One region of the Ciceribacter sp. RN22 genome, then DNA from elsewhere that is predicted to be linked to it. Evidence: riboswitches for the same ligand, from Rfam matches in the RefSeq annotation. Region 1 holds a riboswitch; each other region holds the start of a gene.

Region 1 (4,962 bases):
CCAGCACATCTGCTTCCGCGCCTACGGCATTCCGCGGGTCAGGAGGAGCGACCATGTCATCATCGACCGGCACCACCTCGCCTATCTCAACGGCATCGAGAAACTCAACTGCATCTATTGCGGCTATGCAAATGGGGTAATCGCCTACGCCCGCGAGATCGCTGGCCGTACCGAGGCCTTCTGGTGCCCTGTCAAGCACGCCCGCCGGGCCGTCGATCCGCACGAACACTTCAACCGCTTCTTCGACTATGGCGACGCGCAATCCTATCGCGCCTGGCTCGACGCTCAGAGAAAGGGACAACAGTCATCGAAGGAAGGACCGCGGTCATGAAGGAATTTCCGCTTTCCAAGGTCTACCAGCTCATCGAACCCGGCCCGGTCGTCCTCTTGACGACCTCGGAAGGCGGCCGGCCCAACGTCATGACCATGTCGTGGCACATGATGATGGAATTCACTCCGCCGATGATCGCCTGCATCGTCAGTGCTGCCGATCACAGCTTTCATGCGCTCCAGCAAACCGGCGAATGCGTGATCGCCATCCCGACCGTCGAACTCGTCGAAAAGGTTGTGGCAGTCGGCAACTGCTCCGGCCGGGACACCGACAAGTTTGCGACGATCGGTCTGACGCCCCTGCCCGCCGAGGAAGTGCGTGCGCCGCTCATCGGCGAGTGCTTCGCCAACCTCGAATGCCGCGTAGGCGATCAGGGATTCGTCGCACGCTACAATCTGTTCGTCCTGGAGGTGGTGAAGGCGTGGTATGACCCCGCCCAAACGGCGCCGCGGACCATTCATCATCGCGGCTACGGCACATTCGCCGTCGACGGCGAGGAAATCACGCTCGACTCTCGGATGCCCTGACGGGCTAACTGGTTACGGTGCGCCTTCGTCTCTCCAGAGCGCATGAAAGTGGTGCACCGGCCCGTGCCCGGAGCCGACGTTCAGGGCGTCCGCGGCATTGATCGCTCCGGCGACGTAGGCCTTTGCGACAGCGACGGCCTCTTCCGGCAACGCTCCCTTGGCAAGCTCGGCGGCGATCGCGCTCGACAGCGTGCAGCCGGTACCGTGCGTGTTGCGGGTCGCAACGCGTGGCGCCTCGAACCAGGTAAGACCCGCGGCAGACGCGAGCACATCGGGACTGTCGGCTCCCGGAAGGTGTCCCCCCTTGACCAGCACCGCTTTCGCGCCAAACCGCATGAGGCGGAGCGCCTGACCGGCCATTTCGTCCCGATTGCATGCCTCGGGCTCTCCGAGAAGGGCCGCCGCCTCCGGCAGATTGGGGGTGATGACTGTCGCGATGGGCAGAAGCCGGCCGGTGAGAGCCGCTACCGCGTCATCCGTGAGCAGCGACGCGCCGCCCTTGGCGATCATCACCGGATCGAGAACCACCGGCACCTCGTGAAGACGAGCAAGGACATCGGCCACGGCTCCCGCAATCGCCACGTCGGCGATCATGCCGATCTTGACGGCATCCACGCGGATATCGGCGAAGACCGTTCGGATCTGCTCCGCCACGAAATCCGGCGGCACGACGTGTATGCCGCTCACGCCTTGGGTGTTCTGCGCCGTCAGGGCGGTCACGACCGCCATGCCGTAGACACCGCGCGCGGAGAAGGTCTTGAGATCGGCCTGAATGCCGGCACCGCCGGACGGATCGGAACCGGCGATCGACAGGACATTGGCAATCGCTGCTGCCGACGAGCTCCGCCCTGCCATATTGTGAATGTCGGTCATCTTCAGCCTCTCCGTGGCGGAGAGGTCACAAGACTTCGGCACTGCAGGCCTCGCCCCGAAACGACTCCCTCCGCCAGCATGATCTGGTTCAGGTTCAAAGGGTCCTTCTCAGCCCGCCTGCCGGCGGACGCCCCTGTCTCGCCTTTCTGTCGCACAGATCGCCGCGGCTGTCACCCAGACTGTCGCAGGACGGTTGCCGCTGGAAGACGAAACTGGCACTCTGCATGACGCTGGCAGAGCCCACCCAGCCAGCATTTCGGAGCCGTCGCGTGCATGAGTAAGGGCCGATTCAAAATTGCGAACACTGCGCTTTTCGGCGTGACCGCGGTCACTGCCGACACGCAACACAGCTTCCCGCGCCACACCCACGACGCCTTCGGTGTCGGGATCATCCGCCGGGGTGCGCAGAAGTCCCTGAGCGGGCGCGGCGTGGTGGAGGCGGGCCCGGGCGACATCATCACCGTCAATCCCGGCGAAGTGCACGACGGCGCACCGATCGGAGACCACGGTCGTTTCTGGCAGATGCTCTACCTCCTGCCGGAGACAATAGCGGCCGCGACACTGGACATCACCGACGGCGGCAGTGGGACGTTCGAGTTCGAACATCCGGTCATCCGTGACGCCCGCCTCGCGGGGCGCTTTCGACAGTTGTTTGCCACGACGACGGCAGACGACGGGGCGTTTCTCGAGGGCGAAACAGGACTTCTGGCACTCGTCGCCTCCGTGTTGCGGCCGCGCGCGACGGCGGCCGCGACGAAGAGTGCCGGCATCCGACGCGCTGCAAGACTGCTGGATGACGATCCAGCGCGCCCGGTAACTCTCGGAAGACTGGCGCAGGAAGCCGGCGTCAGCAAATTTCAGCTGCTGCGAGCATTCGTGAGGCAGACCGGGTTCACGCCGCACGCCTACCAGATCCAGCGGCGGATCGACATGGTACGACGCCTCATCGACGCTGGCTCTCCGCTTGCGGAGGCGGCAGCGACAAGCGGCTTCGCCGATCAGAGTCATATGACCCGCGCCTTCGTGCAGCGATACGGGGTGACACCCGGCGCCTATGCCGCGGCCGTCCACTGAAAGCCTGCTGCAATTCTGTTCAAGACCGGCGGCCGTGTTCCGGTGTTTGCTTTGCCCTCCCATGCAAGGAGAGCTGCAATGACCCCTGAATACCTCATGACGTCGCTGATCATCATCCTTCTGCCCGGCACCGGCGTCATCTACACGATTGCCCATGGCCTCGGCGCCGGCTGGCGGGCGAGCGTGATCGCGGCCTTCGGCTGCACGCTCGGCATCATTCCCCATGTCGCGGCGAGCATTACCGGTCTTGCCGCCCTCCTTCATGCAAGCGCGCTCGCCTTTCAGGCGTCAAGTATCTCGGGGTCGCCTATCTGCTCTTCATGGCATGGGGCATATGGCGGGACGAGGGTGTGCTTCAGGTCACCTCGGCCCGCGCATCATCGGGAGCAAGCAAGATCATCCTCGACGGCCTGCTCCTCAACATCCTCAATCCGAAGCTGTCGCTTTTCTTTCTCGCCTTCCTGCCGCAATTCGTGCCGGCGAACACGCCGAACGCATCCCTGCACATGCTGGTGCTGGCCGGCGTCTTCATGGTGCTGACCTTCGTGGTCTTCATCGGCTATGGCGTCTTCGCCGCGGCCACGCGGCGCCACGTCATCAGCCGGCCTCGGCTGCAGCTGTGGCTACGCCGGTCGTTTTCCGGTGCTTTCGCGGTCCTCGGGTTACGTCTGGCGCTCGCCGACCGATAGGAACTCACGCCGCCTTGGCGACGTGATATTCCTTGATGGCGACCATCTTGATGGCAGGGTACCGCTCCGCCTCGTAGCGAAGCGAAAAAGCGTCCTGCGCCATGAACACCGGATCGCCGTCGAGGTCGCGGCACATATTGCCCCGCTGCTGGGTCATGAACTTTTCGAGTTCGGCCGGCTGATCAGCGGAGATCCAGCGACAGACGGAGAAGCGCGGCATGTCGAAGGAAACCGGCAGGCCGTATTCCGCAGAAAGCCGCTCCTTCAGGACGTCGAGCTGCAGAGCGCCGACCACGCCGACGATCGCCGGCGACCCGTCCTCCGGCTGGAAGAGCTGCACCACGCCCTCCTCCGCCATCTGCTGCAGCGCTTCCTTCAGTTTCTTCGCCTTCATCGCGTCCTCGAGCCGTACGCGGCGCAGGATTTCCGGCGAGAAGTTCGGCACGCCCTGGAAGACCAACGGCTCCCCTTCGGTCAGCGTGTCGCCGATCCGGAGTGTGCCATGGTTCGGAATACCGACCACGTCGCCCGCATAGGCGGTGTCGGCAAGCTGGCGCTGGGAGGCGAAGAAGAACTGAGGAGCCGTCAGCCCCATCTGCTTTCCGGTGCGCGACAGCCGCGCCTTCATGCCGCGCTCCAGCTTGCCCGAGCAGATGCGGGCAAAGGCAATGCGGTCGCGATGGTTCGGATCCATGTTGGCCTGAATCTTGAAGACGAAGGCCGTCATCCGGTCTTCGGCAGCGTGCACCGTGCGGATGTCTGCCACCTGGTCGCGCGGCGGTGGCGCGAATGCGCCGAGCGCGTTGATGAGGTCACGAACACCAAAGTTGCGTAGCGCCGAACCGAAGAAGACCGGCGTCATGTGGCCTTCGAGAAACGCCTTGCGGTCGAACGGACGGCAGGCCTCGCGGGCAAGCTCCAGTTCCTCGATGAAGGCTTGCCGTTCATTCTCCGGCAGGTGTTCGGCGACGCTCTGCGGGCCATTGACCTTCAACGGCTCGACCTGGGTGTCGGAACCGCGGAACGTGTTGTCTGCCAGATTGTAGGAACCGCAGAAGGTCTTCGAGCGGCCGACCGGCCAGGTGACCGGTGCGGTGTCGAGGGCCAGCTTCTCCTCCACTTCGTCCAAAATCTCGAAGGGATCACGGCTTTCGCGGTCCATCTTGTTCACGAACGTGATGATCGGAATGTCGCGCATGCGGCAGACTTCGAAGAGCTTCAGCGTCCGCGGCTCGATACCCTTGGCGGCGTCGATGACCATGACGGCAGCATCGACCGCGGTCAGCGTGCGATAGGTGTCGTCGGCGAAGTCTTCGTGACCGGGTGTATCGAGGATATTGAAGACCTTGCCGTCGTATTCGAACGTCATGACGGATGTCACGACCGAAATGCCGCGTTCGCGCTCGATCTTCATCCAGTCCGAACGTGTCTGGATGCGATCTTTCTTCGCCTTCACCTCGCCGGCGAG
Region 2 (4,962 bases), on a different contig from region 1:
ACGTCACCGGTTACATGAAGGATTTTCTGTTTCAGCCCGAGCAGGCGCGCACCCCGATCCGCAATCTGTCTGGCGGCGAGCGGGCACGGTTGATGCTGGCGCGCATCATGGCAAAGCCGTCAAACCTGCTGATCCTCGACGAGCCAACGAACGATCTCGACATCGAAACGCTTGATCTGTTGCAAGAGATCGTCGCCGGTTATCCCGGTACGGTTATCCTCGTCAGCCACGACCGTGACTTCCTGGACCGCACGGTTACCTCGACGATTGCGCCGGCCGACCCAGAGCTGCCGGACGGTCGCTGGATCGAGTATGCCGGCGGCTATTCCGATATGCTGTCGCAAAGAAAAGGCGCCGAGGACGAACGTCGCCGCGCTGCAAGGACAGACAAAGGGAAAGTTCAGGAAGGCGGTGAAAAGTCGCCGGAGGGGCCAGCATCGAAGGGCAAGGCCAAGCTCTCTTACAAGCAGAAGTTCGCGCTGGAGAACCTGCCGAAGGAGATTGCGAAAGCCGAGGGAGAAATCGCCGCCCGGGAAGCGAAAATGGCAGATCCAGGCTTGTTCTCGCGGGACCCGGCAGCGTTCAACATGCTGGCGAAGGAGCTGGAGAAGCTGCGAGCCGACCTCGCGCGAATGGAAGAAGAGTGGCTCGAACTGGAGATGCTGCGCGAAGAACTCGAAGGCTGAAGGTCACCGGCCAGTTTGCGGGAGCGCCTCCAGGTGCAGCAGTCTCGGAGACATTGCGTCGTAGAAGGCGCCGGATCGCCCGATATAGATGAGGGTGGCGTTCTGGAACTCGTGCATCACCGACGATAGTCGTTCGACCGTTTCCGGTTCCAAACCTTCGAGAACATCGTTGAAGACGATCCATTGCGGGCATCGCAGCAGTAGACTGGCGAATGCGAGCGATATCTGCTCGTCCTTTTCGAGCCTGCGATCCCATCGGGCATGTTCGTCAAGGGATTGCGTGAGATCGCCAAGCCCGACCCGGGTTAGTGCTGCTGCGATCTCCTCGTCGGAGAAGGAGGGCGCCGACACCGGGAAGAGCAAGGCATCGCGCAGTGATCCTTCCGGAAGATAGTCCAGCTGTGGGACGAAGAGGATCTCCTGCGCAGGCAGCTCGATCGCCCCGCTACCCCACGGCCAAAGTCCGGCAAGCGCATCGAAGAGCAGCTTCCGGTTAATGCCCTGGTCGCCGTTGATCATCACCCTTTCGCCGGCTCCGATGACTGGATCCGGTTCGCGCAAACGAAAGGCGTGATCGCAGCTGTTGCCATTCGGTTTCGCGCAGATCGTCACGTTCTTGAACGCGAGCTGTTCCGTCGCGCCACGCTCGAGCAGGACCTCGCTGCCTTTGGGATGGTAGTCATCCATGTCAACGAGCGCAGCCCTGAAGCTCATGACGCGCAGGAGCGTCGCTTTCCAGTCCGCAATGGAGTCGAAATTGTTGACGTACCAACGCAGGGCCGAGTGGACCTGATTGAAGGCGGCTGCCGACATCATCAATTCTCCGAAGCTCATGGTTCCGGCAAAATAGGCCGGAGACGCGATCAACGTCGGGACGACCAGAGCGAGCCAGCCGAAGCCCGCGGTAACCCAGGTGAGGTTGGTGAGAGCTATCGCGAGTTGGCGGATCAGGCCTATGACATCGTCGATCTTGGTGTGGATGCGCTGGCGCTGGGTTTCGTCGCCGCGCGCAAGTGCTATCGCTTCGAGATTCTCGTTGGTGCGCATCAGCGAGAAGCGCAGGTCGGCTTCACGGGCGTACCGTTCGGCATTGATGCGCGTCAGCCGAAAACCGACAAGGTTGCTGGCCAGAGACGCAATGCTGGCATAGAAGATCGCTCCCCAGACCATGTAGCCGGGGATCGAGAAGCTTGTATCGCCGAAATGAAAGACGAAGCCACTCGATAGTTGCCAGAGCACGCCGATGAAACTGATCAGCAAGATCGTCGCCTGGACGAGGCCAATCGTGAGCGAAGTGGTCATCTCGGAAAGCTTGCGTGCATCCTCGTGCAGCCGCTGATCGGGATTGACGCCGAGAGGACTGGAAAGCGAAAGCCGATACGCTCGCCGGTCTGTCAGCCACTGGTCGACAACGTCGCGTGACAGACCTTCTCGCATGTAGAGCGCAGCCATCTGATTGAGCCATGTCTGCACGACGTTGAGCAGAAGAAGGAACCCGGCGATGAATGCAAAATTCTTCAGCTGGACGATGAATTCCGGCAAATCTCGGCGTTCCAGCGAATTGTAGAAAGGCGCGTTCCATCTGTTCAGAAGGATCTGGCCGTAAGCGGTCAGCAGAATGATTGCCAGCAAGGCTGCCGCGACGAGAACGATACGATTGCGAACCGGCGATTCCCAGAACGACGCTACGGCAATTGTAATCTGTCGTTTGAAGCCGATCTCGTAACTCGCCGCCGCGGTTCCAGACTGCTCTAGTGGCTCTGCATTGGTCATGGGTCAGGCTCTTCCGCGCACCAGGTGGCCGGATAATAGGGCCAAGCAACTTGCCGATCGGTTGATAAGCCGATTGCTGTGGCATGAAAAAGGCAGAAAGGGCAAGCGTCACCGTCCCGTTGAAGCCAGGCGTTCTGGTCGCAAGCCGTCCCATGCTTGCGTGGCGCAAAACGTCGCGCTATTTCTGCCTTGCTCTAACGGGGTGCCAAGGGGTCGTCAGGAACCGGAGGCTGAGAGGTGAACACCAACCCGCGGAACCTGATCCGGCTAGGACCGGCGGAGGGATTAGACGCGTAACAGACGCCCTTTTCCCGGAAGACCAATTCAAAGGAGGGGCGCTTATGCGAGCCACGATATCTGTTTTTCCCGGCCGAGCTTTGGCTGCGGCGGCCGCAATCGTCATGCTGTCGACTGTTCCCGTGTCGGCTGCGGACAAGACGTTGACGATCTACACCTACGAGAGCTTCATCTCCGAGTGGGGGCCGGGGCCAAAGGTCAAGGAGGCTTTTGAAAAGACCTGCGAGTGCAAGGTGGACTTTGTTGGGGTCGCCGATGGTGTGGCTCTGCTCACGCGCCTGAAGCTCGAAGGAGATACGAGCAAGGCCGACATCATCCTGGGGCTCGATACCAATCTCGTTGCCGAGGCGAAGCAGACCGGGTTTTTCGACGTCCACGGCGTCGACACGTCAGCAGTCGAGGTTCCCGGCGGCTTCTCCGACGATACCTTCATCCCGTACGATTATGGTCATTTTGCCGTCGTGTACGACACGCAGGCGCTGAAGACCCCGCCGAAGAGCATGAAGGAACTCGTGGAAGGGGATCCTTCGCAGAAGATCGTGATCGAGGATCCCCGCACGTCGACGCCGGGGCTCGGTTTTCTGCTCTGGGTGAAGTCTGTCTACGGTGATGACGCGCCGGCCGCCTGGCAGAAATTGAAGCGGCGCGTCTTGACCGTGACACCCGGCTGGTCGGAGGCCTATGGACTTTTCACCAAGGGCGAGGTGCCGATGGTGCTGTCCTACACGACATCACCCGCCTACCACATGATCGCCGAGGAAACCGACCGCTACCAGGCTGCCGCCTTCTCCGAAGGCCACTATATCCAGATTGAAGTCGCCGGCATGCTCAAGAATGCGCCCCAAAAGGACCTCGCGAGAGACTTCCTGAAGTTCGTGCTGACACCCGGTTTTCAGGACACCATCCCGACCAACAACTGGATGATGCCCGCCGCGCCAACCTCGGAACCGCTGCCGGAGGCATTCGGAAAGCTCGTCAATCCCTCCAGGACATTCCTGATGTCGCCGGAGGAGGTCGCGGCCAACCGGAAGGCCTGGATCGACGAATGGCTCACGGCAATGACGCTCGAGTAGCGAGATGTTGGTACGACGACAACGCTTGACGGGTTTTCTTGGCGGGGCATTCAGCCTTGCAGCCATAGGGGCGTTTGTCGGCGTCGCGATCCTGTCGCTGCTCCGCTACGGCGGGAGCGGCGGCTTGGCGGTTCTTTTCTCAGATCGGCTACTCCTGTCCGTGCTGCGCTTCACCTTGTTGCAGGCAGCGCTCTCGACGGTACTCTCGGTAATGCTGGCCATTCCGGTTGCAAGATCGCTCGCCCGCCAGACGCGCTTTCCCGGACGGCTGTGGCTTGTCCGGCTTATGGCTGTGCCGATGGGACTCCCGGTGCTGATCGGCGCGCTCGGACTGATCGGCATCTGGGGTCGACAGGGACTGGTCAACGACGGACTGCTCTTCCTTGGCAAGGCGGAGCCGGTCAGCATTTACGGTCTCGGCGGCATCTTGCTCGCGCATGTCTTCTTCAATCTGCCGCTCGCCGCGCGCCTGATGCTTGCCGGACTGGAGCGCTTGCCGTCCGAATATTGGTTGATGAGTGCGACGCTTGGCATGAAGCCACGAGCGGTCTTCCGTTTCATCGAATGGCCTGCGCTCCGCCCGCTCATCCCCGGCATCGCCGGCCTCGTTTTCATGCTTTGCGCCACCAGCTTCACGCTTGTCCTCATTCTCGGGGGAGGTCCCGCCGCCACGACCCTCGAAGTGGCGATCTACCAGGCCCTGCGGTTCGATTTCGATCCGGAGCGGGCGGTTTCGTTGGCCTTCCTGCAGATCGCCGTTACGGCCCTGGTTCTGGTGGCGATGGCCCTTTTTCCGGCGCCGGAGGGACACGGGCAGACACTTGGCCGTCCGTCGCGACGGTTCGACAGCGCGAGCCTTACTGTGCGTCTTTCAGACGGGGCGGTGCTTACCGCCGCTATGTTGTTCCTCGGTCTCCCGCTCGGCTCTGTCGTTCTCTCCGGCCTGAAGGCCGACCTCCTCAGGCTTCTCAGCGAGGAGGCGTTTCTGCGGGCAGCGGTGACAAGCATGGCAATCGCGCTCGGCTCGGCGCTGACGGCACTCGCGCTCGCGCTGGCGACAATCCATGCACAGACGGTGATCGGTCTTCTGCGGCGCCCTGCTCCGGTGATGAACGGCGTCTCGGTGCTGCTGG
Region 3 (4,962 bases), on a different contig from region 1:
CCTCGCGTTCGCAGTAGGGGGCGAGCATGCCGCCGGCATAGGTGGAGGCACCCGTGCCGACCGTCTCGGCGGCATCCATCACCTCGACGGTGATGCCGCGGCGGGAAAGCTCGAAGGCAGCGGCGAGGCCGGCGACGCCGGCCCCCTTGATCAGAACCGTCATCTCACTCTCCCGGCTGTGTTTCGGTCGCGTCCGCGACCGGCATGTAGAGATCGCCACCCTGGCGGTATTTCGCCGCCATCGCTTCCAGCCCCTCCTTCTGCGCCTCTGCCCTCAGATCATGGGAGATGCGCATGGAGCAAAACTTCGGGCCACACATCGAACAGAAATGGGCGACCTTGTGGGCTTCCTTCGGCAGGGTCTCGTCATGCATGGAGCGTGCGGTATCGGGATCGAGGGAGAGGTTGAACTGGTCCTCCCAGCGGAACTCGAAGCGGGCGCGGGAAAGCGCATCGTCGCGGACCTGCGCGGCGGGGTGGCCCTTGGCGAGGTCGGCGGCGTGGGCGGCGATCTTGTAGGTGATGACGCCCACCTTCACGTCGTTGCGGTCGGGAAGCCCCAGATGCTCCTTGGGCGTGACGTAGCAGAGCATGGCGGTGCCGAACCAGCCGATCATCGCCGCACCGATGCCCGACGTGATGTGGTCGTAGCCCGGCGCGATGTCGGTGGTCAGCGGGCCGAGGGTGTAGAACGGCGCCTCGCCGCAGGTTTTCAGCTGCTTGTCCATGTTCTCCTTGATCTTGTGCATGGGAACATGGCCGGGGCCTTCAATCATCACCTGGCAATCCTTCGCCCAGGCGATCTCAGTGAGTTCTCCCAGCGTTTCCAGTTCGGCGAACTGGGCGGCGTCGTTGGCGTCGGCGATCGATCCGGGGCGCAGGCCGTCGCCGAGCGAGAAGGAGACGTCATAGGCGCGGGCGATGTCGCAGATTTCCTCGAAATGCTCGTAGAGGAAGCTCTCCCTGTGGTGATGCAGGCACCACTTTGCCATGATCGAGCCGCCGCGCGAGACGATGCCGGTGACGCGGCTGACGGTGAGCGGGATGTAGTGGAGGCGGACGCCGGCATGGATGGTGAAATAGTCGACCCCCTGTTCGGCCTGCTCGATCAGCGTGTCGCGGTAGAGCTCCCAGGTCAGGTCCTCGGCGATGCCGCCGACCTTTTCGAGCGCCTGGTAGAGCGGCACGGTTCCGATCGGAACCGGCGAATTGCGGATGATCCATTCGCGGATGTTGTGGATGTTGCGGCCGGTCGAGAGGTCCATGACAGTGTCGGCGCCCCAGCGGATCGCCCAGACCATCTTCTCGACCTCCTCCTCCATCGAGGAGGTGACGGCGGAGTTGCCGATATTGGCGTTGATCTTCACGAGGAAGTTCCGGCCGATGATCATCGGCTCGCTTTCCGGGTGGTTGATGTTGGCGGGGATGATCGCCCGGCCGGCGGCGATTTCCTGGCGGACGAATTCCGGCGTCACGTGGTCGGGAATGTGGGCGCCGAAGCTCTCACCATCACGGGTCATAGCCTCTTTCGCCGCCTTGCGACCGAGGTTCTCGCGGATGGCGACGAATTCCATTTCCGGCGTGATGATGCCGGCGCGCGCATAGGCGAGCTGCGTCACCGCCTTGCCGTTGTTCGCTCTCCGGGGCGTGTTGCGGACCGGAAATTCCGGCACCAGCCGCTCGCCGGAGGCAAAGCCGTTATCTTCCGGCAACACGTGTCTGCCCGCATAGATGTCGGCGTCACCGCGAGCGGCGATCCAGCGCTCGCGCAGCCGCGGCAGGCCGGACTTGATGTCGATGCCGGCGGTAGGATCGGTGTAGGGACCGGAGGAATCGTAGAGGACGACAGGCGGCTCGCCCGAGGTCGGATGCAGGGCGACCTCACGCATCGGCACGCGGATGTCGCCGTGGCGCTCTCCCTCGATGTGGATCTTGCGGGATGCGGGCAGGGGGCCGGTCGTCACCTGCGGTATCGGTCTGGTTGCGGCAATATTCATGGTTGAGGCTCCAAGGTTTGACGTTTGGAGACCCAGTTCCAGTGTTGGAATGATGGAAAAACGCTCGGCACAGATCCCGGGCCGGGATTCCCGCAACGCCAGCGCTCGCACCGTCCCTACGCCAGTATGAACTGGATCAGGTTCAACGGGTCACTGCGCTGCTTGCCCTTGTCCGGGATCGCCCAGCAGTATCTCAGCCCCTTGGCGGGACCCCCCTGGTGAATGGGCGAATGCTAAGGCTGCTTGCCGGGCATTGTCAATCGGCAAGCTCCGACCAAGCTTGAATGCTCTGCGATTACCTTAAACTCCAACGGGATAGCCGAATTCGAGAATGCTGCTACAATCCCGCGGGCGATCGACCTTGCCGACGCGGCGATCGACATGTCGCCTTCACGGGGGAAGTGGAGGGAAGGGTGCACAACCAGACGGAATTCAAGGAAGCATTCGATGCCCTGCGCGAGCTCGCTCTCGATGTCAGGTGGTCGTGGAGCCACGCGACCGACACGATCTGGCGGGCGCTCGACGCCGAGATGTGGGCGCTTACCCGCAATCCATGGACGATCCTGCGCACGGTCTCGCGCGACCGGATCCGCGCACTCCTGGCCGATCCGGAGTTCTCGGCCAATCTCGACACTCAGCTTGCGGAATCGCGCCGGCTGCGGCTGGCGCCGGGGTGGTTCCAGGAAGCCCATCCGGACAGTGGCCTGCGCACTGTCGCCTATTTCAGTGCCGAGTTCATGCTCGACGAAGCGCTGCCGCTCTATTCCGGTGGGCTTGGAAACGTTGCCGGGGACCAGTTGAAGGCGGCGAGCGATCTCGGCGTGCCGGTGGTCGGGGTGGGACTTCTCTACGCCCGAGGATACTTCCGCCAGTCGATCACGCCGGACGGCCGGCAGGAGGCGCTCTATCCGGTTAACGAGCCGGACCAGCTGCCGCTCAGGCCGCTGCGCGAGCCGAGCGGCGAGTGGCTGCGGCTGGAGCTGGAACTGCCCGGCTACAGGCTCTGGGTGCGAACCTGGGAGGTGCAGGTCGGGCGAACCAAACTTTTCCTGCTAGACCTCAACGATCCAGCCAACCCGCCGGCCTACCGATGCATTACCAGCGAGCTCTACGGCGACGGACCGGAAACGCGCCTGAAGCAGGAAATGGTCCTCGGCATCGGCGGGTGGCGGCTCTTGAGGGCGATCGGTCTCAACCCCGAGATTTGTCATCTCAACGAGGGGCACGTCGCCTTTGCGACCCTGGAGAGGGCTCGCTTCTTCATGCAGGACCATGGTGTTCCCTTCGCCGAGGCGCTGCTTGCCACGCGCGCCGGCAACCTCTTCACCACCCATACGGCCGTCACCGAAGGTGTCGACCGGTTTCCTCCCGATATGATTGCTCGGTTCTTCCGTCGCTATGCCGAAAAGGAACTCGGAATTTCGACGGAGGAGTTTCTCGCGCTTGGCCGAAGCGATCCCCGGGATGTCTCCGAACCGTTCAACATGGCCTACCTTGCAGTCCGCGCGAGCGGTGCCGTGACCGGGGTCAGTGCCCCCCACGAACAGGTGAGCAAGTCGGTCTTCAGGCCCCTGTTTCCCCGTTGGCCGCTGACCGAAGTTCCGGTCGGCCATGTGACGAACGGTGTCCATGTCCCGACCTGGGACTCGGCGGCGGCCGATACGTTCTGGACCGAAGTCGTCGGCAAGGATCGCTGGCGGGGTGATCTCACCGGCCACGAGGCGGTCATACGGGATGTTCCGCCGGCACGAATCTGGCAGATGAGGACGGACGGCCGCAGGCAGCTCGTCGAACAGGTCCGCAACCGCTGTGCCCGGCAACTTGCCGAGGACGGTGCGCCGGAGAGCGAGATCGATGCGGTGCGCGCGATCTTCGACTCGGACGCACTCACCCTCGGCTTCGCGCGGCGGTTTGCGACCTACAAGCGCCCGGACCTGCTGCTCTTTGATCCCGAACGCCTTGTCCGCCTTCTCACCGACAGGCAACGCCCTGTCCAGCTCATCGTCGCCGGCAAGGCGCATCCACGGGACATCGCCAGCCAGGCACTGATCAAGCTGTGGACCGATTTCACCAAACGGGAGGATGTCCGTTCCAGGGTCGTCTTCCTGCGTGACTACAACATGCAGCTCGCCCAGCAACTGGTCCAGGGGGTGGATGTCTGGATCAACACGCCCCGTCGTCCCTGGGAAGCGAGCGGTACGAGCGGAATGAAGGTTCTCGTCAACGGCGGCCTCAATCTTTCGGAGATCGACGGCTGGTGGGCCGAGGCCTTCGCCCCCGATGTCGGCTGGGCGATCGGCGACGGTCACGAACATGACGACATCATCGACCTCGACCGGCGGGAGGCGGCGGAACTCTACGATCACCTCGAACGCGACATCGTTCCGGAATTCTACGGGCGCGACGCCTCCGGCGTTCCGCTGCGCTGGGTCGAGCGTATCCGCGAAAGCATGGCGAGGCTCACGCCACGCTTTTCGGCCAACCGGGCCGTGCGGGAATATACCGAGGACTTCTACCTGCCCGGCGTGCGGGCCCATGCGGAACGGACGGCGAAAGGCGGCGAGGTTGCGCACGCGCTTTGCCAATGGAAGGCGCAAATCAGCCGATCCTGGCCGCACGTCCATTTCGGCGAGATCCGCTCGACGACAGCCGATGGCGAGCATGTCTTCTCCGTTGAGATCTATCTCGGCGACCTTCCAGTCGAGTCCGTCCGGGTCGAACTCTATGCTGACGCCGTAGGAGCGTCGCCCACCTTCAAGGCGGTGATGGAGCGCGCGCTGCCGAGCGCGACCTCGGGCGGATGGAACCTATATTCGGTCCGTGCCCCCGCGGACCGGCCGGTTTCCGACTTTACGGCGCGGATCATCCCCTTCCATCCGGACCTCGCCGTACCTCTCGAGGCCAGCGAGATCCTCTGGCAGCGCTGAGGCGCCCGGTCATCGAAGGAGCGCAAGCGAGCCCCGGC

What was found. Region 1 has a riboswitch for thiamine pyrophosphate ahead of thiD (bifunctional hydroxymethylpyrimidine kinase/phosphomethylpyrimidine kinase). Riboswitches for the same ligand answer to the same signal wherever they lie in the genome.
Region 2: another riboswitch for thiamine pyrophosphate. It lies ahead of thiB (thiamine ABC transporter substrate binding subunit); the one in region 1 lies ahead of thiD (bifunctional hydroxymethylpyrimidine kinase/phosphomethylpyrimidine kinase).
Region 3: another riboswitch for thiamine pyrophosphate. It lies ahead of thiC (phosphomethylpyrimidine synthase ThiC); the one in region 1 lies ahead of thiD (bifunctional hydroxymethylpyrimidine kinase/phosphomethylpyrimidine kinase).

Annotation. Positions count from the first base shown of each region.
Region 1 covers NZ_JAMXLD010000001.1:304,994-309,955, forward strand. The annotation lists gene NHF53_RS01495 (hypothetical protein) at 1-331, shown strand, start outside; gene NHF53_RS01500 (flavin reductase family protein) at 328-858, shown strand; gene thiD (bifunctional hydroxymethylpyrimidine kinase/phosphomethylpyrimidine kinase) at 871-1,731, opposite strand; TPP riboswitch at 1,780-1,876, opposite strand; gene NHF53_RS01510 (AraC family transcriptional regulator) at 2,005-2,805, shown strand; partial or broken gene NHF53_RS01515 (LysE family translocator) at 2,884-3,494, shown strand; gene NHF53_RS01520 (peptide chain release factor 3) at 3,499-4,962, opposite strand, start outside.
Region 2 covers NZ_JAMXLD010000002.1:1,159,913-1,164,874, forward strand. The annotation lists gene NHF53_RS20455 (ABC-F family ATP-binding cassette domain-containing protein) at 1-686, shown strand, start outside; gene NHF53_RS20460 (ABC transporter ATP-binding protein/permease) at 690-2,459, opposite strand; TPP riboswitch at 2,648-2,761, shown strand; gene thiB (thiamine ABC transporter substrate binding subunit) at 2,861-3,829, shown strand; gene thiP (thiamine/thiamine pyrophosphate ABC transporter permease ThiP) at 3,834-4,962, shown strand, end outside.
Region 3 covers NZ_JAMXLD010000002.1:811,859-816,820, reverse strand. The annotation lists gene thiO (glycine oxidase ThiO) at 1-163, opposite strand, end outside; gene thiC (phosphomethylpyrimidine synthase ThiC) at 165-1,997, opposite strand; TPP riboswitch at 2,093-2,224, opposite strand; gene glgP (alpha-glucan family phosphorylase) at 2,411-4,924, shown strand; gene NHF53_RS18855 (CapA family protein) at 4,934-4,962, opposite strand, start outside.